Linked DNA regions of Anaerocolumna sp. AGMB13020. The protein of the gene in region 1 binds, or shares a complex with, the protein of each later gene. Links are inferred from orthologs where the notes say so. Each region holds a gene or a part of one and is shown on either strand. Other genes may lie near its edges.

Evidence for each region.
Region 2: the proteins of accB (region 1) and R2R35_RS05395 are in contact, whole or in part, in a solved structure (PDB 8UXZ), measured with the Escherichia coli proteins. The link is inferred for Anaerocolumna sp. AGMB13020 from one-to-one orthologs.

The regions. Positions count from the first base shown.
Region 1 is NZ_CP136910.1:1,984,687-2,000,933, reverse strand. Bases 10,800-13,668 are described here. They hold accB (acetyl-CoA carboxylase biotin carboxyl carrier protein), read left to right. Parts: upstream 10,800-11,957; coding sequence 11,958-12,380; downstream 12,381-13,668. Other genes in these bases: fabZ (3-hydroxyacyl-ACP dehydratase FabZ), read left to right, coding at 12,432-12,854; fabF (beta-ketoacyl-ACP synthase II), read left to right, coding at 10,800-11,620. In the rest of the region: R2R35_RS07890 (beta strand repeat-containing protein), read left to right, coding at 1-434; R2R35_RS07885 (SEC-C metal-binding domain-containing protein), read left to right, coding at 1,005-1,508; R2R35_RS07880 (methyl-accepting chemotaxis protein), read left to right, coding at 1,792-3,456; R2R35_RS07875 (helix-turn-helix domain-containing protein), read right to left, coding at 3,666-4,022; R2R35_RS07870 (putative glycoside hydrolase), read left to right, coding at 4,531-6,030; R2R35_RS07865 (RNA polymerase sigma factor), read left to right, coding at 6,242-6,811; R2R35_RS07860 (hypothetical protein), read left to right, coding at 6,840-7,277; acpP (acyl carrier protein), read left to right, coding at 7,391-7,621; enoyl-[acyl-carrier-protein] reductase FabK, read left to right, coding at 7,621-8,571; fabD (ACP S-malonyltransferase), read left to right, coding at 8,575-9,507; fabG (3-oxoacyl-[acyl-carrier-protein] reductase), read left to right, coding at 9,494-10,234; more of fabF, read left to right, coding at 10,382-10,799; accD (acetyl-CoA carboxylase, carboxyltransferase subunit beta), read left to right, coding at 14,569-15,465; R2R35_RS07810 (acetyl-CoA carboxylase carboxyltransferase subunit alpha), read left to right, coding at 15,509-16,247. UniProt on the Escherichia coli protein: This protein is a component of the acetyl coenzyme A carboxylase complex; first, biotin carboxylase catalyzes the carboxylation of the carrier protein and then the transcarboxylase transfers the carboxyl group to form malonyl-CoA.
Region 2 is NZ_CP136910.1:1,378,305-1,394,633, reverse strand. What follows is about bases 7,992-10,942. They hold R2R35_RS05395 (acetyl-CoA carboxylase biotin carboxylase subunit), read left to right. Parts: upstream 7,992-8,755; coding sequence 8,756-10,129; downstream 10,130-10,942. Other genes in these bases: R2R35_RS05390 (4'-phosphopantetheinyl transferase family protein), read left to right, coding at 10,362-10,942; R2R35_RS05400 (acetyl-CoA carboxylase biotin carboxyl carrier protein), read left to right, coding at 8,277-8,756; accA (acetyl-CoA carboxylase carboxyl transferase subunit alpha), read left to right, coding at 7,992-8,211. Outside these bases: R2R35_RS05435 (hypothetical protein), read left to right, coding at 1-479; R2R35_RS05430 (LytR/AlgR family response regulator transcription factor), read left to right, coding at 533-1,249; R2R35_RS05425 (sensor histidine kinase), read left to right, coding at 1,249-2,550; R2R35_RS05420 (hypothetical protein), read left to right, coding at 2,645-2,815; R2R35_RS05415 (type 2 lanthipeptide synthetase LanM family protein), read left to right, coding at 3,225-6,386; accD (acetyl-CoA carboxylase, carboxyltransferase subunit beta), read left to right, coding at 6,521-7,321; more of accA, read left to right, coding at 7,345-7,991; more of R2R35_RS05390, read left to right, coding at 10,943-11,132; fabD (ACP S-malonyltransferase), read left to right, coding at 11,153-13,477; R2R35_RS05380 (acyl carrier protein), read left to right, coding at 13,494-13,739; R2R35_RS05375 (beta-ketoacyl synthase N-terminal-like domain-containing protein), read left to right, coding at 13,739-15,025; R2R35_RS05370 (SDR family NAD(P)-dependent oxidoreductase), read left to right, coding at 15,445-16,329. UniProt on the Escherichia coli protein: This protein is a component of the acetyl coenzyme A carboxylase complex; first, biotin carboxylase catalyzes the carboxylation of the carrier protein and then the transcarboxylase transfers the carboxyl group to form malonyl-CoA.

The DNA.
Region 1 (16,247 bases):
TAAAAAAACTTGCAGATGTAACCGGAAATATAAAAAGTTACTGCCATAAAAATTTGAAAGAAGCGACGTATTATAAATATCAGGTAAAAGCATATCGAGTAATCGATGGACAGAAGGTAGTAATTGCAAGCTCAAACATTACACACTCCATTACGAAAGGCAGCTCTTTTGCAAATCCGGTAAAAGTAACTGCAAAAACTTCTGCAGTAACACTTGAAGTGGGAGAATCAAAGGTAGTGACTTTTAAAGCGGTTTTGCCAAAAGGTAAAAAAATGAAAAATCATACGGAAGCAATTCGATACAAAACAACAAATGCAGCTATTATAACTGTAAGTAAAAATGGTATGATAAAAGCAAAGTCAAAAGGAAATTGCTATGTGTATGCATACGCTCAAAATGGGGTATATCTAAAAATTAAAGTAACTGTTCAATAAATGGAAGAACCACGTGAAGGCGATATACCCATCATGTGGTTCTTTTATGTAATAGCGTTCTGTTAAAAAAAGAAGAATTAGTGCTCCAAGAAAACTTCTAAAGTAAATCACAAACCTGTAATTCAATGCATTAGGAATATAAAATAATACCTATTCGAAGGAATAAATGCAAGAAAAAAATTAAACGTGCGTATAAGTTGCGTATAAACTATTTTTATGTTAAAATACTCCTTGTGCCATTCATCGTGTCAAGTCCTGAAAGCCTTGATTCATAAGGATTCCAGAAAAAACACAACCCCCATGACGCCTTTGCCATGAGGGTTGCATTAAAAAGGGGAGGATAAGTATTTAACTTTTCTTTGGTATTGGCTGCACAGAGAACTGTACAGTCGGTCATCCTTTATGCTGGAGGGGGGATCCAGCGGTTTCAGATGGCACCGGTTAATCTAAATCATCGACGAATTAGATTAATTATAGTATGATGCAATATTTCTAAGATTATACATAAATAAAAAATATTATGTAAAAAATCTATAGAGAATCAAAAGATGATTAAAGGAAGGTAGAACAATGAGTTTATTAACTGAGTGGAGGGACTTTGCGTATGCCCTTGACACAAACCAGAAAGAAGGCCAGCTGTTTTGGGCTAATTATTTTAATGTAGAGCAGGGAATCTATGAGAAGATTCTTGCAGAGCCCGAAGTTGTTGTAGAAGGAACCGTAGCTGAACTAGCAGCAAAATACGGTACTACCATTTCACTTATGACAGGATTCTTAGATGGCATCAACGAGAGCCTTGTGAAAGAAAACCCTATTGAAGAAATGGAAGAGACAACAGTTGTAAATCTCGGATTTGATAAAGAGATGCTTTATAAGAACATGGTAGAGGCGAAAGCAGAATGGCTCTATCAACTTCCTGTCTGGGACAGCCTGTTACCAGAGGAGAAAAGAAAAGAACTCTATCTTGAGCAGAAGAAATCGAAAACCGTAGTCAAAGAGAAAAAAGTAGGACGAAACGATCCCTGTACCTGCGGAAGCGGCAAGAAATATAAATTCTGCTGCGGGAAAGCTTAAGATAAGCGGTTTGTAGAATCTAGATAAATAAATAGTGGTATTTCCACTCTTTGTCCACGCATTATCGAATGCGTGGACATTTTTATAGATAAATTTATATCAGAAATATACGTATAAAAATATAAAGCTCCCTCAGATTGAATAGTTAGTTTAATCAGGGAGACTTTCGAGTTTGCTGTCAAACTAGTGAAAACAATGACAGAAAATGTTGAACAATAAAATTTTTGTTTGATTTTCAGCAGAATTATAGTATGATATATAAAAATATTAAGGGGGAAATACGATGAGATTTTCATTAGGGAGGAAAATCAGGGCTATCATCGTTATCATAGTACTGGTATGCAGTCTTGCATACATGGCTTTATCTTTTTATATGATACAAAGAGCAGTAACCGTGCAGATGAAAAATGACGGACAGACTCTGATAACAACGATTAAAAGAGAATTGATTAAGAACAATGTAACAGAATTGACAGGAATGCAGGAAATATTCCAAGAGATAAAAGGGGCAAGCAATGGAAATATCAGCTATGTTTCTTTATCCGATGCTAATTCCAGTGTATTCTTAACGGATGATAAAATCTTCGGACAGACAGATGAGGTTGACGGGGTATCTTCGGCTACAGTGGGCGGAGACAAAGTACCCCCTGTATCCAGGGAAGAAATTTCAGGGAATATTCTTAAAATGCCTGATGGTACAAAAGTCTATAATATCACAACCGGATTTCAATACAACGGTGAGTCGGGCTATTTGAATCTCGGAATATCTCTGGCTTCTATGTATGAAGAGGTTAGGATGGCATTCTTTGATATGGCTGTTATCGGAATCATTATAATGGCAGTTTCAGTACTAGTTGCTGTAATACCTACCGGCAAGATTATCAAGCCAATTCTTGGTATGTCAGAGAACCTGAAGCTATACGCAGAAGGTGACTTTAGAAAACAAACAGAGGTACACAGCAAAGACGAACTTGGTGACATGAGTAAAGCCCTTGATAATATGAGATTAAATATGGTACAGCTGGTCAGCGGCATTAAGGACAATTCCATACAGGTACTTGACAGTGTAAATAGTCTGAATACAGCTATGGAGGAAAGTTCTCTGTCTGCCATGGAAATATCCAAAGTATCGGAAGAACTGACCGCAGGAGCTGCAGATTTGGCGGATAATTCACAAACAGGCCTTTCTAAGATGAATCTACTGGCTGACAGTGTCAATTCCTTGTATGTAAGTCTTGCGGTTATCCAGAGTAGCATAGAGCAGATTAAGACTGCCAGCTTAAACGGAAACAGATGCCAGAAGGAACTTCATGAGCAGGTTAATGACAACGGTGCGGTTTTTGTTCAAATGAAAAGGACAGTGGATGACCTTGCAGGCAAATTGGGTTCAATTGTCAATATGACCTCTGTAATCAGAGCGATTGCCGACCAGACGAATTTACTTGCAGTAAATGCAAGAATTGAAAGTGCCAGAGCAGGTGAGCAGGGTAAAGGTTTTGCAGTCGTAGCGCAGGAAATTGCTAAACTTGCAGAACAGACCACCCAATCCATAGAAGGAATCGAAAACTTAAGCAAAGAAGTCGAGGAGTCCTTTACCAGAACAGTAGAGATTATGGATAGAGGAGCTAATACTGTACAGGATACTACCACAGCCTCCAAGGAAGCAGGAGAGGCTTTTGAACTTATTGAAAAAGCAATTTATGATGTGATTACTAATGTAGACAGTGTTGTAACGGATATTAAGAAAGTACATACAGGCAAAGAGGATGCCATACATCTAATGGAGAATATTTCATCGGTAGCGCAGCAGTCAAGTGCAGCAACAGAAGAGATTGCGTCCTCACTGGAATGCCAGAATGAGGGTATTGCAAATATAGCACGTTCTACAAAATTACTTCAGGAAATATCCAGAGAGTTATCCCGTCTCATAGACAAATTTGAGTTATAATTGTTACAAAAATAGAATATTAAGCGGCAAGAAGCCTCGTGGCTTTCCTGTAATACATTGTCTGTAAGACACTGCCGATATTGTGTGTAAAAGCGAATAATTATTATTCAAAGCTGGCACACAATATTGGCAGGATATCTTTCAGCCGGTTTGCAGAGGAAAGCCAGGGGGCTTCTTACCGCATTGGCTTAATGCTCAGTTCCTTACTATTATCCATTCAAATCCTGTTTATATTGCTCTTGTTTGTACAAAAGATAATTAACATATTCCAGGACATCTTCTTTTCCTGCTGGAGACAGCAAGTTATATTTCTTGATAAAGTCCGCAGTTTCATTAACAAAATCTCCATAACCTATGCGAAGTGAATTATCGGAAACTCCAAGCATATAGTCACATGATACCTTAAAATAATTGGATAAAGCTATCAGCTTGCTAAAAGAGGGCTCATTCCTCTGTGATTCATAATTAGCAATTGCGCTTGATTTGATTCCAATAACACCAGCCAATTCCCCTTGCGTCAGCTTATGCTTTTGTCTTAAAAATTTTAACCGATCACTAAAATCCATTTTGTTGCTCCCCCTAACTGCATCTTTTATACCCCTTATTCATAATAGAATAAAACACAACCAGAATAATATGCATGCTTTATAATAAAATTCATATAGGTCAAATATATTAATTAACAATACAAAAAAATTATATAACTGTAAAAAGGGTGTGTCAATTCCCAACTTAAGGGTTCTATAAAGTATATTTCATAGAATGGGTTTTCAGAAATTATGAAAGGAAAAGTAATCAGATAATCAGAAAAATAATATATATTTGATTTAGTTGCATGATTCTGACAAGAAAGGCAAAAAATATAATGCACTACTCTGCCAGGAACTGTATAATATAGGTAAATTTAATTTACATATAACGAATATATCATATGACACGTACAAAAGCTGACATAGAAAAGAGGAGCATCTGGAAAGGCTGACCTGCACTGATGTGTTGAATGATCCAGGTGAAACGAGATACAGAAGTATATAAATTATACAGATTCATAAAGCGGAAGGGCAGATAAAATTAATGAGAAAACGTGATATGTATATAAAACCCGGAAAATACAGGGGTATGAGAACGAAAAGAAAAAGAAGGCTACCAGGAATTATCATACTCTCAGTTACCCTAATAACCGCTATTTTATTTCTTGCCTTGTGGCAGTTTCGAATCATAGAACCCGATAAGTTTATCTACTCAATAATAGACAGAGTGAAACAACCAAATGTTATAGCAGAAGATGTAAAGGAAGATCAGAAGTCTCTAAATGAGCCGGATGATATCATAAAACAAGGTAAAGCAGAGCTTGATGAGCAGGCTGAGAGAAAGAAGCCTACGACCACCAATATACCCGAACAGGATACAGTTGTTAATAAACCGGCTGGGGATACTGCTAAGAACCAGGAGGGATCACTGGAAGACTTAGGAAACAGTGTGCAGGAAGCCTCAGTAAACAGCCAGAAACCTCTGACAGAGGATCTTATCAATAAGACCTCAGAGCCTGTACGCGGCATATATGTTTCCGGTGCAAGAGCCGGAATTGATGAATATATGCAGGAGTTGATAGCTCTGGCGGAAAATACCGAAGTTAATGCCATGGTAATCGACATCAAAAATGATTTTGGTGAAATCACTTATAAGACAGAACTTCCTTTGGCGGTAGAGATTGGAGCTGGAACAAGATATATAAAGGATATAAAGAAACTTGTAGAGCAGTTGAAAGAGAAAGATATTTATCTCATAGCCAGAATAGTATCCTTTAAAGATCCTTTATTGGCAAAAGAAAGAAAAGATTTAAGCTTACATGATAAGAATGGTGTAATATTTAAAGACAAGAGCGGTGACAGCTGGGTAAATCCCTATAAACAGGAGGTATGGGATTATCTTATTGCTATCGGAAAAGAAGCTGCTGAAACGGGTTTTGACGAAATACAATTCGATTATATCCGCTTCTCCACAGATGTAGGGATGAAAAACGTTAATTATGGAGCAGAGGCAAAGGATAAGAGCAGGATTGATATCATTACGGAATTTACCAAATATGCCTGCGATAATCTGAAACCTCTTGGAGTAAAGGTCTCGGCAGATGTGTACGGAACTATTATCAGAAGTTCGGTAGATGCAGAAATTGTGGGACAGGACTATGCAGCTATGGCAAAATATCTGGATTTCATTTGTCCGATGATATATCCTTCTCATTATGCAGAAGGCTCTTACGGAATCGATTATCCGGATAGGAGGCCGTATGATACCATACTGGCAGCATTAAAGGAGTCAAAGCTTGTGCTGGAAGCAGAGAATAATAATGAAACCACTGAAGGAGAAGAAGCTGATATAAAAACAACAACAGCAAAGGTAAGACCCTGGTTGCAGGATTTTACAGCCTCCTGGGTTAAACACCATACAGAATACGGTCAGGAGGAAATAAGAGCACAGATAAAGGCCGTATACGATGCCGGGTATACGGAATGGATTCTTTGGAATGGCAGTAATAATTATACGGAAGCAGCTCTTGTTAAGACGAATTAAGCTAGTGCTGCAGATAACATTACGTCTCATTCTACTGCTTTTCCACAGGGCAGATAGCAGGCATTGAAATTATACCAAATCAACATCTGCCAGTAATGAATTCGCTATAAATTTATAAGTTAAAAAAAATAGAAAAAAATAAAAATTTTTTTGCAAGATTTTTAAAAGGAAAGTGTATAAGTATTGGAGCATGCGAAAGGAGGCTGTTAACTTGAAGGATGAGGCAATAATAAACCTGCTGTCTGAAAAAAATGAAATGGGTTTATTAAAGTTGGCTGAAAAGTATGAGAAGCTTTTAATCCATATTGCCGGTACAATCCTTGGCGGACGTAATGAAGATATTGAAGAATGTGTGAATGACACTTATATGAAACTATGGAAGCATATCGACCGTTATGATATGGAAAAAGCCTCCTTGAAAACTTATTTAAAAGTAATTATCAGAAACACAGCAATAAATAAGCTTCGTGATCTAAGCCGCAGAGAGGGAATGGAATATAAAGAAGACTTTTCAGATATTGCCCAGTACTACATCGATCAAAGCCAGAATGTAGAAAATCAGGTATTTCGAAAAGAGGATATTCTCCTTTTAAATGAGATTATAAGAGAACTGGACAAAAAGGACAGGGAGCTTGTACTGCGCAGGTACTATTATCTGCAGTCCTCCAAGGACATTGCCGGTGCTATGAAGATGTCCGTAACAGCAGTAGACAGCAGGTTGTCAAGACTACGGAATAAAATGAAGCTTACCTTTGACCAAAAACTAAGAATCACGGTGTGAACCAATACCTTTAGCAGGAGGTAACAGAATGAATGAACAAACGCTGATAAATATGTTAAGTGAACTGGATGCCGGTTCCTTAAAAGAAAATTTTACAGAAAAAGATTTAAGAAACAAAGATGGAAATGTTTTTAAAAGGGCATATTTCTATATAAGATCCTTAAACCGGAAGGATGATGCGGAAAAGGGAAGTATCCTTAAGAATCATCTGGAAGAGTATACGGAGGCTTCCGAGGAGTTTTTTACGGAAAATGATACGGTAGCAGTCATGGAAGCAGAAGAAGAGGAACCGAATGCCCAATATAGAGGATTTACGATTCATGTCTTTAAGCGCAGCATCAGGAATCTGTTCAGGATTATAACAGCTATTGTAGCGGCACTTATTGTTATCATAGGTCTTGTGATTGTCCTGATCAGAAGAAAACATATCTTCAAACTTTTTAAAAAGGTACAGATCAGTTATTAACAGCCTATAAGAAAAATAAAGAATTCAAGCTGCCTGAACAGCAGGAAAATAAAAAGAAAAAATAAATACATCTTAAGATGTAAGTGAGCATTAGCACACAGATAGGAGATTATATGTTAGAGAAAATTAAAGAGATCATAGCAGCACAGCTTGCAGTAGATGCAGGTACTATTACAGAGACCTCCACTTTCAAAGAGGATTTAGGAGCAGATTCTCTTGAGCTTTTTGAATTGATTATGGCAATGGAAGAAGAATATGATATCGAAATACCTTCAGAAGATTTAAATTCACTGGAATCAGTAGGAGACTTAATAACCTATTTAAAGAATAAGGGTGTGGAATAATGGAAGGTCAGAAAGCATTACACACAGAGATCTGTGATTTGCTTCATATAAAATATCCAATTATACAAGGCGGAATGGCCTGGGTGGCAGAGCATCATCTGGCAGCAGGAGTTTCTGAAGCCGGAGGGCTTGGTATTATTGCTTCAGCCAGTGCAACTGCCGAAATTGTAAGAAATGAAATCAGAAAATGCAAAGAGCTAACAGATAAGCCCTTTGGTGTTAATATTATGATGTTGAATCCTCACGCATCGGAGATTGCAAAGGTAATCATCGAAGAAAAAGTTCCGGTAGTAACAACAGGCGCAGGAAATCCGGAAAAATTCATAAAGGATTGGAAAGCCGCTGGCGTAACCGTTATACCGGTAGTAGCTTCTGTTGCGTTAGCCAGGAGAATGGAGCGCAGTGGTGCTGATGCTTTGATAGCAGAAGGCTGTGAAGCTGGCGGCCATATTGGAGAACTTACCACAATGGCACTGATTCCTCAGATTGTAGATGCGGTTACCATTCCTGTCATAGCAGCGGGAGGTATCGGAGATGGAAGAGGTCTCGCGGCGGTATTTATGCTTGGAGCCAAAGGCGGTCAGGTCGGAACCCGATTTGTAGTAGCAAAGGAATCCATCGTACATGACAATTATAAACAGAGAGTAATCAGTGCGAAGGACATAGATTCAGTAGTAACCGGCCGCTCCACTGGGCATCCCGTAAGAGCTCTTCGCAACAACATGACCAGAAATTACCTTAAATTGGAGCAGGAAGGCAGAAGCTTTGAGGAATTAGAGCTTCTAACCCTGGGATCCTTAAGGAAAGCTGTTATGGAAGGAGATATCACCGAAGGCTCTGTTATGGCAGGCCAGATAGCAGGTCTCATCTCCAAAGAACAGTCCTGTAAGGAAATACTGGAGGAAATAACAGTAGAAGCCTGTCAGGTAATCCAAAAAGGATGGGCATAACATATGGGAAAAACTGCGTTTATATTCCCAGGTCAAGGCGCTCAATACGCAGGCATGGGAAAGGATTTTTATGATACTTACAGCACCTCAAAAGAAATTTATGACAAAGCCGAAGAGCTCCTTTTAATGGACATCAAGGAGCTGTGCTTTGAAGAAAATACAAAATTATCTATTACCAGGTATACACAGCCGGCAATGGCTGTCACCTGTTTAGCCATATACGAAGGCGTAAGGGAATTGGGGTTGACCCCTGATTACTTTGCAGGTTTAAGCCTGGGAGAATATCCGGCAGTTATAGCTTCCGGCGTCTTATCCTTTGAAGAAGGAATTAAACTGGTCAAGATCCGAGGCGAGCTGATGGAAACTGCTGTGCCGGAAGGTTTAGGCGGTATGGCTGCCGTGCTTGGGCTTGACGGTGAAACCATAGAGAAGGTTCTGACAGAAGTGGATGGCATAGCAGTAGTTGCTAATTATAATTGTCCCGGACAGATTGTAATATCCGGAGAGAAAGAAGCGGTAAGTGCAGCCGGTGAGAAGTTATCGGCAGCAGGAGCAAAAAGAGTTATTCCGCTAAATGTCAGCGGACCCTTTCACTCCCCTATGTTAAAAGGGGCGGGGGATAAGCTTCTTCAGGAACTTTACTCCATTATTGTATCAAAGCCTGAAATTCCCTATGTGGCAAATGTAGACGGAAAACCTGTCACAGAGGCAGAAGGTATCAGAGAGAGTTTATCAAAGCAGGTGTATTCCTCCGTAAGATGGGAAGACAGCGTCAGAACTTTACTGGCAGCAGGGGTGGATCTGTTTGTAGAAATCGGTCCAGGAAAGACTCTGTCAGGGTTTATAAGAAAAATTGATAAAAACGTCACCGTTATTAATATAGAGAAAATACAGGATCTTGAGAAGCTTAAGGAGGTTATTCATGCTAGAGGGTAAAACAGCATTCGTTACCGGTGGAAGCAGAGGTATCGGAAGAGCAATAGCAGTTGCTCTTGCGAAGAACGGTGCTACTGTTATTATAAATTACTGCGGTTCTTTCGAAGCTGCAAAGGAAACAGAAGAAATCATCAAAAATAACGGCGGCATGGCCTATCTGCTACAGGGTGATGTAGCCAGCTCCTCTGATGTGGAAAGAATGTTTGCCTGGATTGCTGAAAATGTAAAAAGACTGGATATCCTTGTAAACAATGCAGGTATCACCAGAGATAATCTTATTCTTAAAATGACGGATGAGGAATATAGTCAGGTTATCGATACGAATTTAAAAGGTGTATTTTATTGTTTGAAACATGCCTCTCGAGTGATGTTAAAGCAAAGATACGGAAAAATCATAAATATCTCCTCTATTTCCGGTATTCACGGTAATCCCGGCCAGGTTAACTACAGCGCAGCCAAAGCCGGTGTAATCGGAATGACCAAAACCCTGGCAAGAGAGTTATCCTCCAGAAATATTAACGTAAATGCCATTGCTCCTGGGTATATCAATACGGATATGACGGTGCATCTAAAAGAGGAGATCAAAGCAAAAGCCCTTGAAACAATTCCTCTAAAAAGATTTGGTGAAGGAGAGGACATTGCAGAGGCAGTGGTATTTCTGGCATCTGATAAGGCCTCTTACATCACAGGGCAGGTATTGTCTGTAGATGGTGGTATGGGAATATAAATTTTTGGCACAATTAAGGCATATTTCGAAAAACATGAAATACGTTGAGGAAGACATGAAAATAGTGTGAAATGTAATATTTTACACTGGTAACTTGGTGCCTGCGATCATAAATTTGCAGGTGGTTAGAAAGGCATGGATATGAATATGAAAAAACGAGTAGTAGTTACCGGATTAGGAGTTATTACACCTATTGGTAATAATATAGAAGATTTTTGGAAAAGTATAAAAGAACAAAAGGTACCCTTTGCACCGATTACTTACTTTGATACCACAGAATATAAGGTTAAGCTGGCGGCACAGGTAAAGGACTTTAAACCCGAAGACTATATGGAAGCCAAGACTGCCAAACGTATGGAGAACTTCTGTCAGTTTGCTGTAGCTGCAGCAGGTGAAGCTATTAAGAATTCAGGACTGGATTTGACAAAAGAAGATGTAACCAGAGTCGGTGTTTGTGTAGGTTCCGGTATCGGAAGCCTTCAGGCAGTTGAAAGGGAGCATTCAAAGCTTGTGGAGAAAGGGCCAAAAAGAGTTGCTCCTTTGCTGGTACCCTTAATGATCTCGAATATGGCTGCTGGCAACGTGGCAATCCAGTACGGGCTAAAGGGTAAATGTACCAATGTGGTTACAGCTTGTGCAACGGGTACTCATTCTATTGGTGATGCGGTTCGTTATATACAGTGTGACGAAGCAGATGTCATGATAGCAGGCGGTACAGAAGCAGCTATCAGCCCTATTGGTGTGGCAGGGTTTTCCGCGCTGACAGCCATGACCACCGAAACAGATCCTAAGAGAGCCTCCATCCCTTTTGATAAAGACAGAAGCGGTTTTGTTATGGGAGAAGGAGCAGGAATCGTAGTATTGGAATCCTATGAACATGCGGTGGAGAGAGGAGCAACCATATTGGCGGAAATAGCCGGTTACGGTGCAACTTGTGATGCTTTTCATATTACTTCTCCTTCCGAAGACGGAGAAGGTGCAGCAAGAGCTATGCTTACAGCAGTAAAAGAAGCTGGAATAACACCGGAGGAGGTTGATTATGTCAATGCTCACGGAACCAGCACCCACCATAATGATTTGTTTGAAACCAGATCCATAAAGATGGCCTTTAAAGACCATGCCTATAATCTCCTTGTGAATTCCACCAAGTCAATGACCGGACATTTGCTGGGTGCAGCAGGTGCAGTTGAGTTCATTGTATGTGTAAAATCCGTTATGGAGAATTATGTTCATGCAACGGTAGGTTATGAAATACCCGATGAGGAGCTGGACTTAAATTATGTAAAGACACCTGTAACCGACAGAGTAATAAATTATGCTATATCCAATTCCTTAGGTTTTGGCGGTCATAACGGCAGCTTACTGGTTAAGAAATTCACAGAGTAACGAAGCCTTAAAAAGCCTTAAAATAACAAAACCATAAAATAACAAAACCATAAAATAACAAATCTTTAAAATAACAAAGCCATGAAATAATAAATTCATAAAATAACAATTCTTTAAAATAACGAAGCTTTAGAATAACGAAATTTTTTGAGTAACGAAATTTATATAAGCGAACTCAATTGCTGCAAGATATCAGGTAAGTCGAAAGAGGCTTGCACCAGTACTCAGAAGAATACAAGAGTTTTTGAAAACCTAAAGGTATAAAATACCAGTGAATCATACATTTTATATCTATGAGCAGTCAGAATATAACTTATGTAAGAAAGGAGGATTAGAAGTGAAACAGGAAGAAATTCTTCAATTAATAAAAGCTGTCTCTTCCAGTAATTTAACAGCCTTCCGTTACAAAGACGGAGAGGTGTCACTGGAACTGGAATGTATCCAGAAAGAGGCAGGAGAAGTCCTGACGAAGGTTATTCATCCGGTAAAGGAGGAGAGCACTTCTGAATCAGAGGAAAACCTGTTAGTGATTAAATCCCCCATGGTGGGTACCTTTTATACCGCAAAATCCCAGAACAGTGAACCCTATGTTCAAGTAGGTGACAAGGTTAAGAAGGGGCAGGCCGTTGGTATCATTGAAGCCATGAAACTAATGAATGAAATTGAATCAGAATACGATGGAATCGTTGATAAGATAGTTGCATATAACAAGGATATGGTGGAATACGGACAGCCGTTGATCTATATCAGACCACTGTAGGTATAAGCTGATTAAGCCTGATAAGCGCAGGATAGGGAGAAAAGTAATAATATGTTGGATATTAATGAAATTAAGAAGATCATACCTCAGAGAAGTCCTTTTTTAATGGTAGACAGGATTCTGGAATTAGACCCCGGAAAACGTGCTGTCGGCAGGAAATGCGTTTCCTACAATGAACCTTATTTTGAAGGTCATTTTCCGGAAGAACCGGTTATGCCGGGAGTGCTTATCATAGAAGCACTGGCACAGGTTGGTGCGGTAATCTGTCTTTCCATTGAAGAAAACAAGGGTAAGAATGCTTTATTTGGAGGTATTAACAAAGCAAGGTTTCGCAACAAAGTTTTTCCGGGAGATGTTCTCACAATGGAAGTTGAGCTGATAAAAAGGAAAGGAAATATAGGGATTGCCACAGCGAAGGCCTTTAACGAAGAGAAGGTATTTGCAGAAGCAGAACTTATTTTTGTCCTCGGCTAGGAAAGAGGGAGCTATGATTAATAAGATACTAATTGCCAACAGAGGAGAAATCGCAGTACGTATAATTCGTGCCTGCAGAGAACTTGGAATTGCTTCCGTAGCTATATGCTCGGATATTGATAAGGAAGCCCTTCATGCCCAATTGGCAGATGAGACCATCTGCATCGGGCCGGTATCCTCAAAAGACAGTTATTTAAAGATGGACAGAATCATAAGCGCAGCCTGTGCAGCAGGAGCAGATGCCATACATCCGGGCTTTGGATTTCTTTCTGAGAATGCCAGATTTTCTGATTTATGTGAAAAATGCGGAATTACTTTCATTGGTCCCACCGGTGAGGTCATTGATAAGATGGGAAACAAATCCGAAGCCAGAAAGACTATGATGGAGGCTGGTGTTCCGGTAGTACCGGGAACCAAAGAAGCAGTAGCTTCCTCTGAGGAAGGCCTTACGATTGCAAATGAAATCGGTTATCCGGTTATCGTAAAAGCCAGTGCCGGCGGCGGTGGCAAAGGAATGCGTATCGTTCGGGCGGAAGAAGAATTTGTGAAGCTTTTTGAGACTGCAGGGCAGGAAGCAAAGAATGCTTTTGGCGATGATACCCTGTATATTGAGAAATACATTGAAAGTGCAAGGCATATTGAATTTCAGATATTAGCAGATAATTATGGCAATGTCATTCATCTGGGTGAAAGGGATTGCTCACTGCAGAGAAGACATCAGAAGCTCATAGAAGAAGCACCAGCCTATCGTATGCCCCCTGAAATACGGGAAGCCATGGGCGAAGCAGCAGTAAAAGCTGCCAAAGCAGCGGGTTATCAAAATGCCGGAACCATTGAATTTATCCTGGATAAAGAGAATAATTTTTATTTTATAGAAATGAATACAAGAATACAGGTGGAACATGGAATTACAGAGCTGATAACGGGAATTGACCTGATCAAAGAGCAGATAGGTATTGCAGAAGGTAAGACCTTAAACCTGACACAGGCTGATGTCAAGATGAACGGTCACGCCATTGAATGCAGGATTAATGCTGAAAACCCTTTAAAAGGTTTTATGCCCTGTCCAGGAACAGTAACCTCTCTTCATTTCCCCGGTGGTAACGGTGTCCGCATCGATTCCGCCCTATATGCCGGGTATAAAATACCGTCGGCATATGATTCTCTTATAGTAAAGCTCATGGTTCATGATACGGACAGAGAGAAGGCAATTCGTAAAATGCGAGGTGTACTTGGAGAGCTTGTCATTGAAGGGATAACAACCAATCTGGATTTCCAGTACATGCTCATAAATCACGAGGACTTTAAGAACGGTAATACGGACACAGGTTTTGTGGAAAGACTGTTGATGGAAGACAAGGAAATACAGATAGACAAGAAAATGCAGATAGAAAAGGAAACATCAAAAGACCGGGATATACAAAAAGACAAGGAAATGCCGGAAGACAAGGAAATGCAGGAAGACAAAGAAATGCCGGAAGCGATATAAGAAAGCCATTTCCACTTTTGGCTGAAATGCGATGCTGTGAGAATGGCTGTTTGTGTGAGTTGTTAAAGATATGATCGTATCTGTAGCAATAATACATTTGCAAGCAGATGTGGCTGTAGTGATTACGAATATGTATTTTAGGTTCGAATTAGAGGTTAGACTGAAAAACTCGTTGTTTTTCGGCATCCCGATTTGTAGTGTGCAAGGCGCACAGAGGGGAGTTCCATGCTTAAGGAAATGTTTAAGAAAAATATATCAGCTGGTACGGAGCAAAAACTCCTGAACCAGGGACAGAAAATAAAAGATTCCATCTATGATGCACAGATTCCCGAGGGCCTCTTTGACAAATGCGATAAATGCGGTGAGATTGTCTATCTGGAGGATGTGATCCAGAACTATTTTATCTGCCCTGTATGCGGCGGCTATTTCCGAATCAGCCCCAGGGCAAGACTTAGTATGATACTGGATAAAGGAAGTTTTGAGGAATGGGATGTGAATCTTCCGGTAAGCGACCCCCTAAATTTCCCCGGATATCAGGATAAATTAAATCACCTTCGTATGGCAACCGGACTCGAAGATGCAGTGATAACAGGCGAAGGGAACATCGATGGCACAAAGGTTGCTATTGGTGTCATGGCCTCTGCATTTTTAATGGGAAGCATGGGAGAGACCGTTGGGGAGAAGATTACCCGTCTTGTGGAAAAAGCAACAAAAAGACGGCTTCCGGTTGTATTGTTCTGTTGTTCCGGAGGAGCCAGAATGCAGGAGGGAATCGTATCCCTGATGCAGATGGCGAAAACAGCACAGGCAATCAAGAAGCATGATGAGGCAGGATTATTATATATACCGGTACTGACAGATCCCACCACCGGGGGCGTTATGGCAAGCTTTGCTATGTTAGGTGATGTTATAATTGCTGAACCAGGTGCTTTAATTGGATTTGCAGGTCCAAGAGTAATTGAACAGACCATTGGACAGAAATTACCGGAAGGTTTTCAGAGTGCTGAATTTTTACTGGAACACGGTTTTGTTGACAAAGTGGTAAAACGTAATAAGTTAAGACAGACCTTATCACTATTGGTAAAGAGCCAGGATGCAGGTATAGACAGCAAAGAAGAATAAATTTTTATAATGTGCATGCAAAAGTACGCAGATGGGAGGTAATATGCCGGCAGAATTAACAGCGTGGGAACGTGTTGAAATAGCAAGAGGAATTAGCAGACCTACCAGCCTTGATTTTATCAGCGGTATCTTTAATAAATTTACAGAGCTCCATGGTGACAGACAAGGGAAAGATGACGGTGCGGTCATCGGCGGAATTGCTGTGATAGACGGGGAATATGTAACGGTAATCGGTCTTCAGAAGGGCCGTAATCTTAAAGAGAATACCAGGCGTAATTACGGAATGGCTAATCCTTCCGGATACCGTAAAGCCTTAAGACTGATGAAGCAGGCAGAGAAATTTAACAGACCGGTTATCTGCTTTGTAGATACCCCAGGAGCTTATCCGGGAATAGAAGCGGAAGAAAGGGGTCAGGGAGAAGCGATAGCCAGGAATCTCTTTGAAATGTCCGGGCTTAAGGTACCTGTTCTAAGTATTATTATCGGTGAAGGCGGCAGCGGAGGAGCTCTTGCCTTAGCAGTTGCAAATGAGGTATGGATGATGGAGAATGCAATCTATTCCATATTATCACCGGAGGGTTTTGCCTCCATACTCTGGAAAGACAGCAGAAAAGCATCGGATGCAGCGGAAGTCATGAAGATAACTGCAAAAGACCTTCTGGAGCTTCGCATTATCGAACGGATTATTCCGGAGGAGGAGCCTTTGAACCTGGAGAATTTATGCTGTGTGGCAGAAGCCTTAAGGACAGAGATTTTATCCTTTATACATTCCTATAAAAAGA
Region 2 (16,329 bases), 600 kb from region 1 along the record:
GAATCTCAATCAATCAAACATTCTTAATGAGCATCAAGCATTTACAAGGCTATTATTTAATAGGCAGGGAACTGAAATATCTGGAAGTAGCTACTCTGCTGATTCAAGCGTATTTGGAAATGGGCTTTACTTATGAATCCTGTCAGAAGGAATTTGATGATATCCTAGAGAGTCTGGGAACAGAAAGAAGCTTAATGTTTCCTAATAAATTCTATCATTCAAAAAAAATAAAATTAACCAGGCCCCAGGTGAGAAGCATGATAGGAAAATGGTCCTCCTCCAAAAAGAATAAGATGCTGATTATTACAGTTGTAGATGATATCATTGAAAAGGTGAACAACAAAGAAATCGGGATTTACTCCTATTGTAACCATACTATTTCAGGGAGAGAATTGTATGAATTAGTCATAAACAAAGACGAAATTTATTTTCATGACATTAATAAATGTAAATATTACACATTTTTTATTGAAAATTAGTAAAATGTTGGTATAATACCTTGTATATTAATCTTCTGAGGGGAGGGTATTATATGATAAAAATTGCTATTGTTGATGACATGAGGGCGAATATCGACAATATCGCACTGGAAGTGAATAAATTCTTCAGAAATAAAAGCATTCCTTTTCGTGTGAGCTGTTATGAAAACCCTAAGAACTTTATTTATGATATGGAAGAGCATCAATATTTTGACATCTGTTTCTTAGATATAGAGATGCCGAATATAAATGGTATGGAATTAGCCAAAGTAATTAACCGGACAATGAAAGAAAGCTATGTGGTTTTTATAACTTCCCACATGGAGTATGCAATTGACGGTTATGAGCTTAATATCAGCCGTTACATACCAAAATCGCTTATCAATAAAAAACTGCCCATTGCTTTGAAGGATTTAACGGCAGAGATTTGTAACAGGGAAAAAGAAAGCTATATCATTAAGACAAACTCCAGATTTGAAAAAATTTTTTATAAAGACATTTACTATATTTTTAAAGAAGGAAAAAATTCTATATTTGTAACGGCATCCGGTGAAAGCAGAGAAAGAAAAAGTATATCCGATGTATATAATGACTTAAATTCTGAAGAATTTTTAATTATTGACCGGGGATTTATTGTGAATGCCCCTCATATTATGAAAATCCATAACAATCTTGTTATATTGCGTAACGGTATTAATCTGTCTGTTAGTAGATCCCATATGAATGAAGTAAAAAAGAAAATAATTCAATTTTGGAGGGTTAATGTTTGATGCTGATATTCCAGATAGTTGAATTCTTACATTGCTTTTTCCGAATTGATTTATGCCTCTGTCTTTTAAGCTGTTTATTTGAGTGTAAAGGAAATCACAAAAGACAGATGCTGTTAAGAATAGCTCTGTCACTACCCCTTGCTGTTATCAGCTTCCTGAACAGCCAGGTAGTGACCTATTCAAACATACTAATTTTTGTAATTATTCTTTACTTATCTGTCATGACCTATTTTCTTTATTATGAAAAATTTATGGTGAGATTTTTGGTAATAAATCTGTATATTATTTTGAGTGTGTTTGGCGAGCTTTTATTTACTTTTCTTATTAGCCTGCTGGAAGATAATATTGATCTGGGTTACCTTATATCAACACTGAACAGCAGGGAAAGATTTCTCTATACAATCGTATTATTAGGGATTTGGGCTGTCCTTTATCAAATTTTAAAGAGGGCTTTCAAAGGAAAGATTACTTATATATATAAATATAAAAGATTATTGCTTGCTTTTGTAATTGGCGGAGGCAGTGCCACGGTTTATTTCCAGAGAATTTATCTCCAGAACATAACCGGAGATATGATGTTACAGTGGACATGTTTTCTGATATGGTGCATCTTGTGCGTAACGGTTGCAATTGTCTATATCATTTACAGGGATAATCTGGAACGGGCTAACCTTGCAGAAGTCTATAAGCAGATGACAGCACAGAACTACAGTAATTTATCAACATTATACAAAAAAAATTCCAGTATATATCATGATCTAAAGAACCATATGAATATATTGCATCAGTACTTAATGAACAATGATTCCAGACAGGCCCTTGCCTATATAGAATCCATCGTGGAACCAATACGTTTACTGGATAGTACCGTTAAAACGGAGAATCAGATCCTGGATATCATACTAAATTATAAACTTACAGAAGCCACAAAATATGACATCCAGGTGGAAACTGATATTGAGAAGATAGGCAAGGTTCAAATCAGAGATGATGATTTATGCTCTATTGTATCCAACATATTTGACAATGCCATTGAGGCCTGTTATCTGGTAAAGAAATCTCAGAAGTGGATCAATGTGGTTATGAAGAAGAAAAACAATATGTTAATTGTAAAAGTAAGTAACAGCTTGGCCCATAAACCGAAGGTCTTAAATGATTCCATTGTTACATCAAAGGAAGATAAGAATTTACATGGGTTAGGGCTCTGGAGTATAAAAACCATAGTAAATCAATATGAAGGTCTGCTGGACTATAATTATGATGACAATCTGTTTGAAATCATTGTAACGTTAAACTGCTGAATAGAGACAAAACATTGTCATTGGTGTACAAGCTGCTGCAAGACAAGCATGAAATGATATGATAGGATAAAAAAATTAAAATGGAGGTAAAGAAATGACAACAAAATTAACAAGAGTAAAAACAGGGAACCAGTTCAATCATCCAGCCGGAGATATACCAGCAGAAATCAGTGAAATCGTTTCTCTAAGGGAGAGTAAGAACCCCGATGCGATTTATACAATTACAGTTGGGTGCAGCGGATTCTTAACATTAATCTGCTGCTGAAAAAATATCTCAAAGAAGAGAGGAGACAAGCTAGTATTGTCTCCTCTTCTTTTTTTAGCAGGAAGAAAGTAGTGTATCAATACCAGAGTCTGCAAAGCTGGAGTCTGGTATAGCAAGGGAAAAGTAAATAACAGAGAAGAGTAATCAGAGAAACGGTACATGAAATAGAAAGTAAAAAGTACATGTTGAAAAAGCACATGGCATAGAAAGTAAAAAGTACATGTTGAAAAAGTACAGGGCATAGAAAGTTAAAAGCACATGTTGAAAAAGCACATGGCATAGAAAGTAAAAAGTACATGTTGAAAAAGCACATGGCATAGAAAGTTAAAAGCACATGTCGAAAAAGCATGATATAGAAAGTAAAAAGTACATGTCGAAAAAAGCAAATGGCATAGAAAGTTAAAAGTACATGTCGAAGAAAGTTCATGACAGGGGACAGTATATGAGAAATCTTGAGAAGAGCAGTGTTTTATATGAAAGAAATTATAAGATAAGCCATTTATCCGTAAGCAGTGAGAGTAAAAACTACTGGGAAAAACTACTGGGAAAAGACACCATGAATCATTTATATAAGAAGCCAGGTATTGTTAATCATTTAAATAACGGTGAATTTGAGATCTCTGATGATATATTTCACCCAATCAGGAGGTTAGCATTCCTATTCGAGAGTAATTTATACGCTGGTGAAAACCTTGCTTTCTATGAAGAACATACGGATTTTGCATACTTTTATCAATATTTCCTTAAATTAGCCCAGTACTATTTCCATTTGGAGCTTTCAGCTGATAGCAATAGTAAAAACAGGGATATAACCCGGGATTTTTTAAAGATTATCTATAAAAAAATAAAAGCAATAAGTATTAGAACATTAATTAATGAGATTCATTTTCTGAAAGCAGAGGGATATTTAAAGGGCTGTAATTCAGAGGAGGAATATGAATATTATCAGGAGAATTATCTAAAGGATATAAACTATATCTATGAAATCTGTGAAAACTATCCTGTAATGCTAAGAGGTATTCTGGAAACCATTGTTTCCTTTACAGACTTCCTGACAGGTGTGTTAATTAAGCTTCGGCAGGATAAGAAAGAGCTTATACAGCATATTTTTTACGGAGAGCCATTTGATCGGGTTATATCTTTTGATGCAGATATAGCGGATAATCATCAGAGTTCAAAAACGGTAATAAAGTTTACCTTTGATAATGAAAAAAGTGTAATCTATAAACCTCATTCACTGGCAAACGAAATATTTTATCAGAATTTCGTGAATTGGATATCAGGAGAATGCAGTATACCGGAATTTTCAAGAAGGATGCTGGACAGGGGGAATTACGGCTGGGAAGAAGTAATCCGGCATAAAGGCTGCCTGAATAAGCAGGAAATTAAAAATTACTATACCAGAATGGGAATTAATTTATTTGCAGCTTATCTCTTAAAGACCAGTGACCTGCATTATGAAAATCTGATAGCGTTTGGTGAATTTCCGGTAATTATTGACCTGGAAACCTTAATAGGAACAGAAAGGGAGGCAGAAAATACTGCGGAAGGGCAGGTGAGAAAAGCTTTGAGTGAGTCTGTGTTATACCTTGGTTTATTACCGGTGTATCATTGGGAAGCTGGGGGGAAGGGAGTAGATGTCAGCGGAATCAGTGGAGGTGCAGGTCAGAAAGTACCCTTTAAGATACCTTATATTACAAACAACAAATCCTCTGATATATCCATAGAATATCGATACCCAAGTACTCATGGTGCAAAGAATCTTCCCTCCTTATTGGGAAGTGATATCAAGGAGAGCTTATTTACAGAAGACCTGTTGAGAGGTTTTTGGCTGGCGTACACCGCTTCGCTTGAGAAGAAAGAGGAGCTGAAAGAGCGACTGAAAGAACTGAAACAAACGAAAAGCAGATACTTAGTAAGAGATACCCAGCACTATTCGTCGCTTCTTACGGCATCCTATCATCCTGATTTCCTGATGGATGGCAGCGACAGGAATATGTTGTTCTACCAGCTCTATGAAACCTGTCCTTACAAGGTTCAACATAGAAATAAAATAGTCGAAGCGGAAGTCAGAGAATTAATGAAAGGAGATATACCACAGTTTTTTATGGAAGCTGATGGGAAAGCCTTCATTTTTTCCGACGGAACCAGATTGGAAAACTTCTTTCATAAGACTGCTTACAGCAGTTTGTGTGAACGAATAGATAACTTAAGCTATTCGGACATGGAAAAACAGGAGGTTTTTATACGGATAACCATGGACCAGAATACCATAAATATGAACATGAGGTTTGGCACAAGCAGTTTCCAGAGGCAATCGAAGCAAAGAAAGGAGCTTATGAAAGAAACCATAATTGACAGTAGGCTTATAGCTCAGGCAGCTGAAAAACTAGGTGACCGGTTGGTGTCACAGGCAATTTTTAACGAAGCTTTTACAGAAGTGAACTGGACAGGAATATTCCATACGGGAACTGGGGTAAATAATAAGTTTTTCAAACCGCTGAATCCTTATCTCTATGATGGGATTGCAGGTGTTGCAATTTTTATGAATTTATTAAATACCATTAGAAGAAAGTCTTCGTATACCAGGTTGTGTGAAATAGTAGAGCAAACCCTCTTTGCCTATACGGATAGGAATCTGGAGGCAAGAGCTACAGTGAATAAAGAAAAGGGAATAGGTGCCTTTACAGGGGAAGCCTCTCTTGTCTACACTTATCAGACCTTGTATAAAGTCACAGGAGATTTAAGATATCTGAATTATGCAAAAAAACAGGTTTGGATACTTGCAGGGTTAATTGAGAAGGACAAAGACTTTGATCTTCTCAATGGAAATGCAGGGGTAATCATTGTCCTTTGCAATCTCTATGAATTGACCCAGGAAGAGGAATACCTGGCAACTGCAAGGAAAGCAGCTGATATTCTGAGAAAGAATGCCGTTCGTATGCCCCGCGGAGCTGGTATTCTGCTAAGCACCTGTGAGGTTCCCTTGGGAGGGCTTTCTCACGGTAACAGCGGAATCTGCCTTGCTTTAGCCCTTTTGTCAAAAACAGCCAATACTACGGAATATTATGGCTTTATAAATGAGTTGTTAAACTATGAGGAAAGTTTATACGATTCAGAGCGGAATAACTGGTCGGATTTGCGGGATGGGAAGAAGAAAGAAAGCTCTGTTTCCTGGTGTCATGGGTCAGGGGGGATTCTATTAAGCCGGATGGGACTCCTTAATACCCTGGGTAATGAATTTTCAGAAAGACTTACCAGGGATATCGACAGGGCGTTAAAGAATATTTCTGACAATCCTTTACGAGCCAGCTATTGCTTATGTCATGGCAATTGTGGAAATATCCATATTGCAAATTCCTATGCCAGATATAGCGGAAACAAAGACATCCTGGAAGGTTATAACGATTGTATGGCAAGCCTGGTAACAGGAATATTAAATGACAGTTCTGACATTACCTTATCCGAATACTACCATCCCGGTTTTATGACTGGAACAGCAGGCATTGGTTACAGTCTGCTTGGTTATTTAAGGGAGGAGATACCAAATATATTAACACTTTCCCAATAACTTCTTATGCCCATAATTTGAGCGTTTACGGACAGAATGTTTCATTGATTTTCTTTTATGCTACCATACCATTAACTATAAGAAAGAATAGTATCAGGGTGTCGTTCGAAAAAACAGATTGGAGGTAGAGAGAAGTGGAGGAGATTGCCTTTCGAAAATGCAGCAGGTGTGGATATGTTCATGAGAATACAAGGTTTAAGAGGGAGCATTACATATGTAATAAATGCGGTACATACAATACCATGACTTTTTCAGACAGACTCGATGCCATTGTTGATGGAGGAACCTTTGAAGAATTAAATGAAGAAATGGCTTTTCAGGATCCCATAATATTCCCGGGCTATGAAGAAAAATATGAAAAAGCGGCAGAAATAACCGGCTTAAAGGAAGCTATCATAACCGGTTATGGAGAAATTAACGGAATAGGCACCATGATTGGAATTATGGATTCTAGATTTATTATGGCAAGTATGGGAATTACTGTTGGTACGAAAATAACCTGTATGTTTGAAGAAGCGCAAAAACGTAAGCTTCCGGTCATAATATTTTCAACTTCAGGAGGTGCCAGGATGCAGGAAGGAATCTATTCTCTTATGCAGATGGCAAAGACAGCAGCTGCAGTACAGGAATTCAGTGAAGCTGGCGGTTACTATATCAGTGTCCTTACCAATCCCACAACAGGGGGAGTAAGTGCCAGTTTTGCTTTTTTAGGAGATACTATTCTGGCAGAACCCAATGCTTTAATCGGTTTTGCAGGGAAGAGGGTAATTGAACAGACCATTAAGGAACTATTACCGGAGGGGTTTCAAACTTCGGAATATCTGCTGGAGCATGGATTTCTGGATGCTATTGTCCCCAGAGAAGGTTTAAAAGCCTTATTGTTCCGGCTGTTAAAATACCATACAGTGCCAAAGACGGATGCCTGTGCTTATTAATATAAAATTAAGGAGGGAACGTGGTGAGTAATCAAATACATAATCTGGACAGCGAAGGGACAACAACCAGGCAGGAAAACAGTACCTGGAATAATATCCTCAGTATAAGAAGTGAAAAACGGTTTAAGAGCATGGAATTGGCCAATAACGTCTTCACGGATTTTATTGAACTGCACGGAGACAGATATTATGGAGATGACAGGGCGATTGTTGGCGGTCTGGCATATCTAAGCAATATCCCGGTTACCGTCATATGCCAGTACAAGGGAAAAGACTTGGCAGACAGTAAATTACGGCAATATGGCATGCCGCTGCCGGAGGGGTACCGAAAGGCCTTAAGGCTTATGAAGCAGGCGGAAAAATTTAATCGGCCCATCATATGCTTTATTGATACACCAGGTGCATTTCCCGGTATAAATGCGGAAGAAAGAGGACAAGCAGAAGCAATTGCAAGGAACTTATTTGAAATGTCAGCCCTTGGTGTCCCGGTAATATCCGTAGTCATTAGTGAAGGAGGCAGCGGTGGAGCTCTGGCCCTTGGAGTGGCTAATAAAGTATTTATGCTGGAGAAGGCAATCTACTCGGTAGTATCACCGGAGGGCTGTGCAAGTATTTTATGGAGAGACTCCAAAAAGGCAAGTCTGGCCTCGGAACATCTGAAGCTGACAGCCGGCGATATCTATGAGGCAGGAATAATTGACCGGGTAATCAGCGAAAAGGGAACCTTTGAGCAGCTGTGTGAAAGACTTAGAAGCATCCTGCAGAAAGAAATTATACAATTGCAAAAACTCTCAGGAATGGAACTGAAGGAAGCCCGCAGAAATAAATTCCGTGAAATCGGCAATATAAGAAAATTGAAAGAGGATGTTCTAAGACGCGTTGATGCATAGCTATAAAATAAAGGAAGGGGAAAATAATATTAACGTATTATGTATAATGTATGAATGGTGAAAATTTGATAAGTATTTTAGAAATCTGTGAAAAGTCAGAACTGAACTATTTTAAGTACTCCATGAATGGGGAGGAATTATCCTTTCAAAAAGGCGTCCTAAAGGAAAGTGATGTTAAATATGAATCACAAAGTGTAGCAACCAAAGAAAGTATTGACATAGAAAAGCTGGTACAGGAAAACACAGATATCCTTGCTCTGGATAAAAAGCCTGGGCGTCATGCAGCTGGTAGCTCAGGCAGTATGGAAGGAACGGAATACGTTATTGTTAAATCAAATTTTGTTGGAGCTTTTTCCGTAGCGGACAGTCTTAAGGGTGGAAAAAAGGAAGTAAACAAAGGCAGTGTGTTAGGAGTGATAGAGGCAATGAAAGTATATAACGATGTAATAGCACCGGTTGACGGTATCGTTGAGGAAATCATGGCAGCCGATGGGAGTCTGGTGGAATGCGATCAGGAATTACTTTCTATTAAGGTGAGTGGATGATGGGGAAATATAATAAGGTGTTGGTTGCAAACAGGGGAGAAATTGCAGTAAGAATAATTAAGGCTCTCAGAGAACTTGGAATCCGTACGGTAGCCGTATATTCCAATGTTGATAAGGATTCCCCCCACTTAAGAATCGCCGATGAAAAGGTCTGTATCGGCGATGCCAGGGACTCTTATCTGAATGTATACAAAATCCTGTCCGTGGCAACAAAATACAATGTGGATGCAATACATCCGGGAATTGGATTTATGGCTGAATCCGGTGAATTTGCCAGACTGTGTGAGCAATACAAGATAGGATTTATTGGACCGTCCAGTGAATTGATAGATGCCATTGGAAATAAGAGTAATGCAAAGCTGATAGCCAAAGAGTGTCAGGTTCCTGTTATAGAAGGTGCCACTGCACCTGTTAACAGTTATCACGAATGTGAAGAATTAGGTGAGCTTATAGGTTTTCCGGTTTTGTTAAAAGCAACCCACGGAGGCGGCGGAAAAGGTATCCGAATCGTGAAGGAGAAGGAAAAGCTGAAAGATAATTATAATCTTTGCAAAATAGAAGCGAAGGCTGCCTTTAATAACAATGAACTGCTTCTGGAGAAAGCAATACTGGGTTTCAAGCATTTTGAAGTTCAGATATTGGGTGATACCTACGGAAATGTCATTCATTTAGGTGACAGGGAATGTACGGTCCAAAGGGCAAACCAGAAAGTAATTGAAGAAGCAAGGTGCGTAAACATTGCCGAAGAGGTAAGACAGAAGATCTATGCAGATGCCTTAAAAATCGCAAAACACATTAAGTATGCAGGACCTGGCACAATTGAATTCTTAGTGCTTTCAAACGGAGAGTATTATTTCCTGGAGATGAATACCAGGCTTCAGGTGGAGCATACCATCACGGAAATGGTTACGGGAATTGATATTGTAAAGGAGCAGATACGGGTATTTGAAGGAGAGAGCCTGAGTGTAACCCAGGAGGATATCAAGTTTGACGGATATGCCCTGCAATGCAGAATTCTGGCTGAAGATACACTAAAAGGCGGAATTCCCTCCCTTGGTAAGCTTACGAAATGGAATATGCCCGGTGGTTTCAATGTCCGGGTGGACAGTGGATACGGCTGCGGATGTACGGTGTCACCGTATTATGATTCTATGATTGCCAAAGTATGCTGTAAGGCCCCGGATAAAGCCCAGGCTGTTAAAAAAATGTACATATGTCTGGAGGAAATGAACATAGAAGGAATAAATACCAATGTGGATTTCTTAAAGTTCCTTCTTGGTAAACCTGAATTTCTGGAAGGCGATTACACAGAAGTATTCATGAGTAAAATACTGGAGGAGTATCAGTATGCTCTTATGAATTCTGCAATTTAAGCCATATTACTTACCAATAAAGGACATTTTTATTATGGGGTTCTAAAAGTGCTATATTATTATCAAATGCTATGAAAAAGAGATGAAAAGTATCAATCTATGTTTCGGCTAGTTGATGGTATCGTCTTTGTATAAGAAGGATGCGGATATTTTAAGATATCCATGGCGAAGCTATGCCTTTTACCAAAAGGCATAGCTGCCAGGGGTCATAAAAACAATTGGGAAGCAATCCTTGAAAGAGGGTTGTTTTTATTTTAGCCGGGAGGTGAGAACTATCAATGGGAAGAAAGATTTTTCTGGTAATTATTTTCTGGAAGGAAAAGCTCAGGACCGCAGCTATGAGGTTGTGCTGAATCTTACATACATGGCTGAAAATAAAAGCCATCAGCTTATTCCATTTTTAACTACCGAAGAACAGGATTATATTAAATTCATCAAAAGTGATAAAAGGCTTAAAAGTTATCTATACGGAAGGTATTCATTAAAAAAAGCAGTTTCTGAGTACAGCAAAGAGGTACAGCTAAAAAATATTAATATTAAGAATGGTATTTTCGGGCAACCGGTAATTGAACTGGAAGCTTTCAGAAGTCCGGGAGGAAGTCTTTCTCATTGTGAAACCTGTGCGGCCTCCCTGGTGTTTGATGAAACGCTTATTATGGGAATTGACATAGAGGAAGTAAATCGGAATGTGAAAAAAGCATTGGAAAATAATATTACAGCCCATGAAGCGTCTCTGATAAAAAATCTGGCAATGCAGGAAGCCTTAGCTTTTGTTATCTTATGGACAGCCAAGGAAGCTCTGGCTAAATGCCTGAAGACCGGATTAACGGTTCCGCTGGAATTATATGAAGTGGAGAAAATCGAGAATAAAGAGAAGTATTTTAAGCTTAGCTTTACCCATTTTATGCAATATTCGGCTTACGCCTTTGTTTTTGATACTTACGTCTGTTCCATAACCTATCCAAAGCTAATAGAGCTATCCTTAGAGATTACAAATATATAAGATAAGAAAGAAGGTAAAATATGAAGGCATATGTATTTCCAGGTCAAGGCGCTCAATATAAGGGTATGGGAAAAGAATTATTTGAAGAATTCCCGGAACTTGTATCCGGTGCGGATAAAATATTAGGTTATTCCATAAAGGAGCTGTGCTTGGAGGACCCGGAGTCAAAATTGGGTTTTACAGAATATACACAGCCGGCATTGTATACGGTAAATGCTCTAACCTATCTTAAGAAATGCAAGGAGGCGGAGGAAAACCCTGATTTTGTAGCCGGGCATAGCCTGGGGGAATACAATGCCCTCCATGCAGCAGGAGCTTTTGACTTTGAGACCGGCTTAAAGCTCGTGAAAAAAAGAGGGGAATTAATGGGGCAGGCAAGTGGCGGAGGAATGGCAGCCATTATCGGTCTGAAAGAAAATGAAATATCCCATATATTACAAACAGAAGGTCTAAGCGAAATCGATATTGCAAATTACAATTGTCCTTCCCAAATCGTGATTTCAGGCCCCAAAGAAGCTATTCTTCAGGCAAAAAATGTTTTTGAGAATTACACAGGGGTTAAATTGTTCTCGATACTAAATGTCAGCGGAGCTTTTCATTCCAGGTATATGAAAGGGTCAAGTGAACTGTTTGAACAGTTCCTGGCAGAGTTTAGCTTCAAAGAAATGAGTATACCGGTAATATCCAATGTATCTGCCAGACCTTATAAACAAAAAGAAATGAAAGATAATTTAGTAAAGCAGATAACACATTCGGTTCGGTGGACAGATACGATCCGGCTGCTGCTGGGGTTAGGTGAGATAACATTTGAAGAAATCGGAATCGGCAGAACCCTTACCGGACTTATAAGGCATATAAGGACAGAAGCAGAGCCATTTAAGATGGAGCAGGAGGAGTACAAGGAATATTTTGGGCAGAAGGTGACAGAAGATACTGACGGGGAAAATAGCAAGGAAAGGTCTGTTGCAGACAAGGATAACGGTGAAAACAAGTATGCAACAGACATTACCTATGATTCTTTAGGCAGCGAAGAGTTTAAGAAAGATTACAATCTTCGTTATGCATATATTACCGGTGCTATGTATCGAGGTGTTTCCTCAAAAGATATGGTGGTAAGAATGGGAAAAGCCGGTATGTTAGGATTCCTGGGTACCGGTGGTTTATCACTGGAGGAGATTGAGGCTTCCATAAAATACATCCAGGAAAAATTAAATCAAGGACAGGCTTATGGCATGAACTTTCTCTATGATCCCAATAATCCGGAAAAAGAAGAAAAGATCATCGATTTGTATTTTAGATATCAGGTGAAGGTAATTGAAGCTTCAGCTTTTATGGGAGTTACGCCTGCTCTTGTACGATACAAAGCGAAAGGCCTGTTAAGAAATGAAAAGGGAGATATTAAGAGTACCAATAAGATTATTGCAAAGATATCAAGGCCAGAAGTAGCAGAGGCTTTTATGAGCCCGGCTCCGGCCAGAATTATCGATCGGCTATTAAGCGAAGGAAAGATCACTGCTTCAGAGGCGGAAATGCTTCAAAGCGTACCAGTTGCCAATGACCTGTGCGTGGAGGCGGATTCGGGTGGGCATACGGACTGCGGAGTAACCTATACCCTCCTTCCTGCCATCCTAAAACTCAGAAATGATATGATGGAAAAATTCTGCTATAAAAGAAAAATCCACATTGGAGCAGCCGGAGGAATCGGAACCCCGGAGGCAGCCGGTGCTTCCTTTATCCTGGGTGCGGATTTTATTGTTACCGGCTCCATTAATCAATGTACGGTGGAAGCAGGCACCAGTGATGCGGTAAAGGAGTTGTTGCAGCAGATGAATGTGCAGGATACGGACTATGCTCCTGCGGGGGATATGTTTGAATTCGGAGCGAAGGTACAGGTACTTAAAAAAGGCCTTTTTTTCCCTGCAAGAGCCAATAAGCTCTATGATTTATACCGTCAGTTCAATTCCATTGATGAAATTGATAGTAAAACCAGGGACCAGATACAGGACAGATATTTTAAGCGCAGCTTCGACAGCATCTATGAGGAATTGAAAAACTATTATTCACCGGAAGAAATAAAGAAAGCAGAAAAAAATCCCAAGAATAAAATGGCAATGATTTTTAAATGGTATTTTCATTACAGTACAAAAAGTGCTCTGACCGGAGATGCTGATTCGAAAGTAGATTACCAGGTACACTGCGGACCTGCCCTGGGAGCTTTTAATCAATGGATTAAGGGAACCAAATACGAGCCCTGGAAGAACCGTCATGTGGACGAAATCGCTTTACTGATGTTGGGAGAAACTGCAACCTTCTTAAACAACCGCTTTCGATTATTGAAAGCATAAAATAAGGGAGAATCATATGGATAAGAGCGAAATTTTTATAATAATGAAAGAAATAATAGCTGAAATATTGCCGGAGGTTTACCCCGGTCAAATTACTCCGGAAGACAGTTTAAGAGAGCTTGGAGCAAATTCGGTAGACCGGATGGATATTATTATCGAACTGATGGAAAGACTGGGGGTAAAAATTCCGCTTGTGGAATTCGGACAGCTTAAGAATATCCAGGGAATTGTTGATCTGGTATATTCAAAAAAAGTGTCATGATGCCGGGAGGGGATAAAACTGTCTATGTAACCGGTATGGGAGTAGTGAATGCCATTGCAGACTCAATCCCTGATTTTGAACAGGGCTTAAGAAACGGGCGCCAGAGCTTTCGGTATCTTGAGGGGAAAACGGTTAATAATGCAAGAGTCATAGGAGCTGATATTAGCTCCTTTTCTTTTGACAAAAGAATGGATTCCTATGGAGGTTCAGAAAGAGTACCCGAAGCTTTCATTGATAGAGCCAGAAAAACTGCCCGCAGAGCTTCGATTACCGTGAAAGCCGCATTAGCCTGTGTTTTGGAGGCTTATTGTCAGGCAGACCTTTTCAATAGAACTATTCCCGGTGACAGAATTGCAATTATCGTGACGGGCAGCAATCTTACAAGCGGTATCAGGGAGGGGTATTTCGACAAGTTTCAAAAAGATCCGGAATACCTGACACCCCAATATGCCCTGCAATTTATGGATACGGATCATGTCGGTACCTTAAGTGAGATATTTGGCATCCAGGGTGAGGGCTTTACGGTAGGAGGTGCCTCAGCCAGTGGGAATGCAGGTATTATTAAGGCCTGGCAATTGCTGCAGCTGGGACTTGCGGAGGCTTGTGTGGTAGTGGGGGCATTAACGGAGTTGACCAATATGGAGCTTCAAGGCTTTTATAATATAGGAGCCTTGGGCGGACGAAAGTATTACGGCGAGCCTGATAAGGCCTGCCGTCCATTTGATGAAGAACATGAAGGATTTCTCTATGGGCAGGCTTCCGGCTGCTTGATTTTAGAATCAGAAAGATCGGCAGCTCAAAGAGCTGTACGACCTCTTGCCGAAATTCTTGGAGGTGTGATAAACCTTGATGGTAACAGGTCCAGCAATCCAAGTCTGGCCGGTGAAATAAAAGCAATGGCAAGGACCCTGGAGACAGCGGGAATTAAGCCAGAGGAAGTGGATTATATCAATGCGCACGGAAGCTCCTCCCCTCTGGGAGATGATACGGAATTAGAGGCGATTAAAGGAGTTTATAAAGAGAATACTTCCAGGATAGTTATCAACTCTACAAAAGGGTTAACCGGTCACTGTTTATTTTCAGCCGGAGTTGTGGAAGCTATTGCTGTTATTCTTCAAATGAACTTCGGTTTTATTCACCCAAATGCTAATTTGGAGAAGCCCAGCTGCCAGGAGTTCTTATTTGCAGGAAAAATAGCGGTGCCAGCTTCTATAAGGGTGGCTATGAGTAATTCTTTTGGTTTTGGGGGGATTAATACGAGTATCTTAATAAAGGGTGTGAGATGAAACTTCAAAAGGAAGTTTTTCGCAAGGGGACGGCAATGTGCGCAAAACCGAAAGACTCATACTTCAATTTCAAGGTATAAGAAGTCCTGGTTCTATGAATATTTTGTGCTTGACATCTTATAAACCAGATAACTCGCTGCGCTCAAACAATCTGCTTTATAAGATAGCACAAAATTTTCATAGAAAGGACTTCTAATACCTTTCAATAGGCGTATTCGTTCTTTCGGTTTTGCGCAAATTGCCTGATACGTTTAATGAAAGAATCATGATATAAAAAGCTATAGTGAGTTTATAGAATGCTTGTGCCGTGCTGGATGGGGACAAGCATTTTTTAAATTATTTCATAGGTTTGTAAGGCTAGTCATTGTAACTGTTTAGAATACAAACGGTTTTAAGTTATATCGGTAAGGAGGGAAGTCATGATAGAAAATCAATCAGATAACATGAATATTCTTGAGGTTAGAACTTCAGATATTGCAATAATAGGTATGGCTTGCCGCTTTCCAGAGGCTGATAATTACAATGAATTTTGGAGTCACCTGGAAAAGGGTGATAACTTAATCAAAGAAATTGATGAAAAGCGGTGGGATACCAAACAATATTATTCTTCTCTTATGGAAGCGGATAAAAGCATTAGTAAATGGTGTGGAAGAGTGGAGCGGATGGAATATTTTGATAATCATTTTTTTAAGATATCACCCCGTGAGGCCCTTGTAATGGACCCCCATCAGAGACAACTGTTGGAAATAGCCTGGCAATGTATAGAAGATGCCGGTTTAAATAGAAAGCAGCTGCAAAAAGGCAAGACTGCTGTTTACATGAATGCTTCCCATAACGATTATGGACTCAGGGCATATGCGGTTGACAGAGAAGTTGACAGCTATACGAATTTAGGAAATTATCAATGTATTTCTGCAAACAGAATCTCTTATGCCTTTGGGCTGACGGGGCAAAGTTTGTCGGTAGAGGCTGCCTGTGCAGCTTCTTTAGTAGCCGTTAACGAAGGGGTAAGAGCATTAAAGAGCCGTGAATGTGATTATGTTCTGGTAGGAAGTGCCAATTATATTCTTCACCAGGGACGTTATATTTCTTATTCAAAAGCAAGGATGCTAAGTCCGGAGGGGCAATGTAAGACCTTTGATGCCAATGCGGATGGTTATGTTCCGGGAGAGGGAGCAGGCGTCTTACTTTTGCAGCGTTTGGAGGATGCCGTTGCAGAGAGAAACCATATCCATGCTGTAATCAAGGCTGCCAAAGCAAGTCATATCGGTGAGCATATTTCCATCACTGCCCCTAAGGTAAGC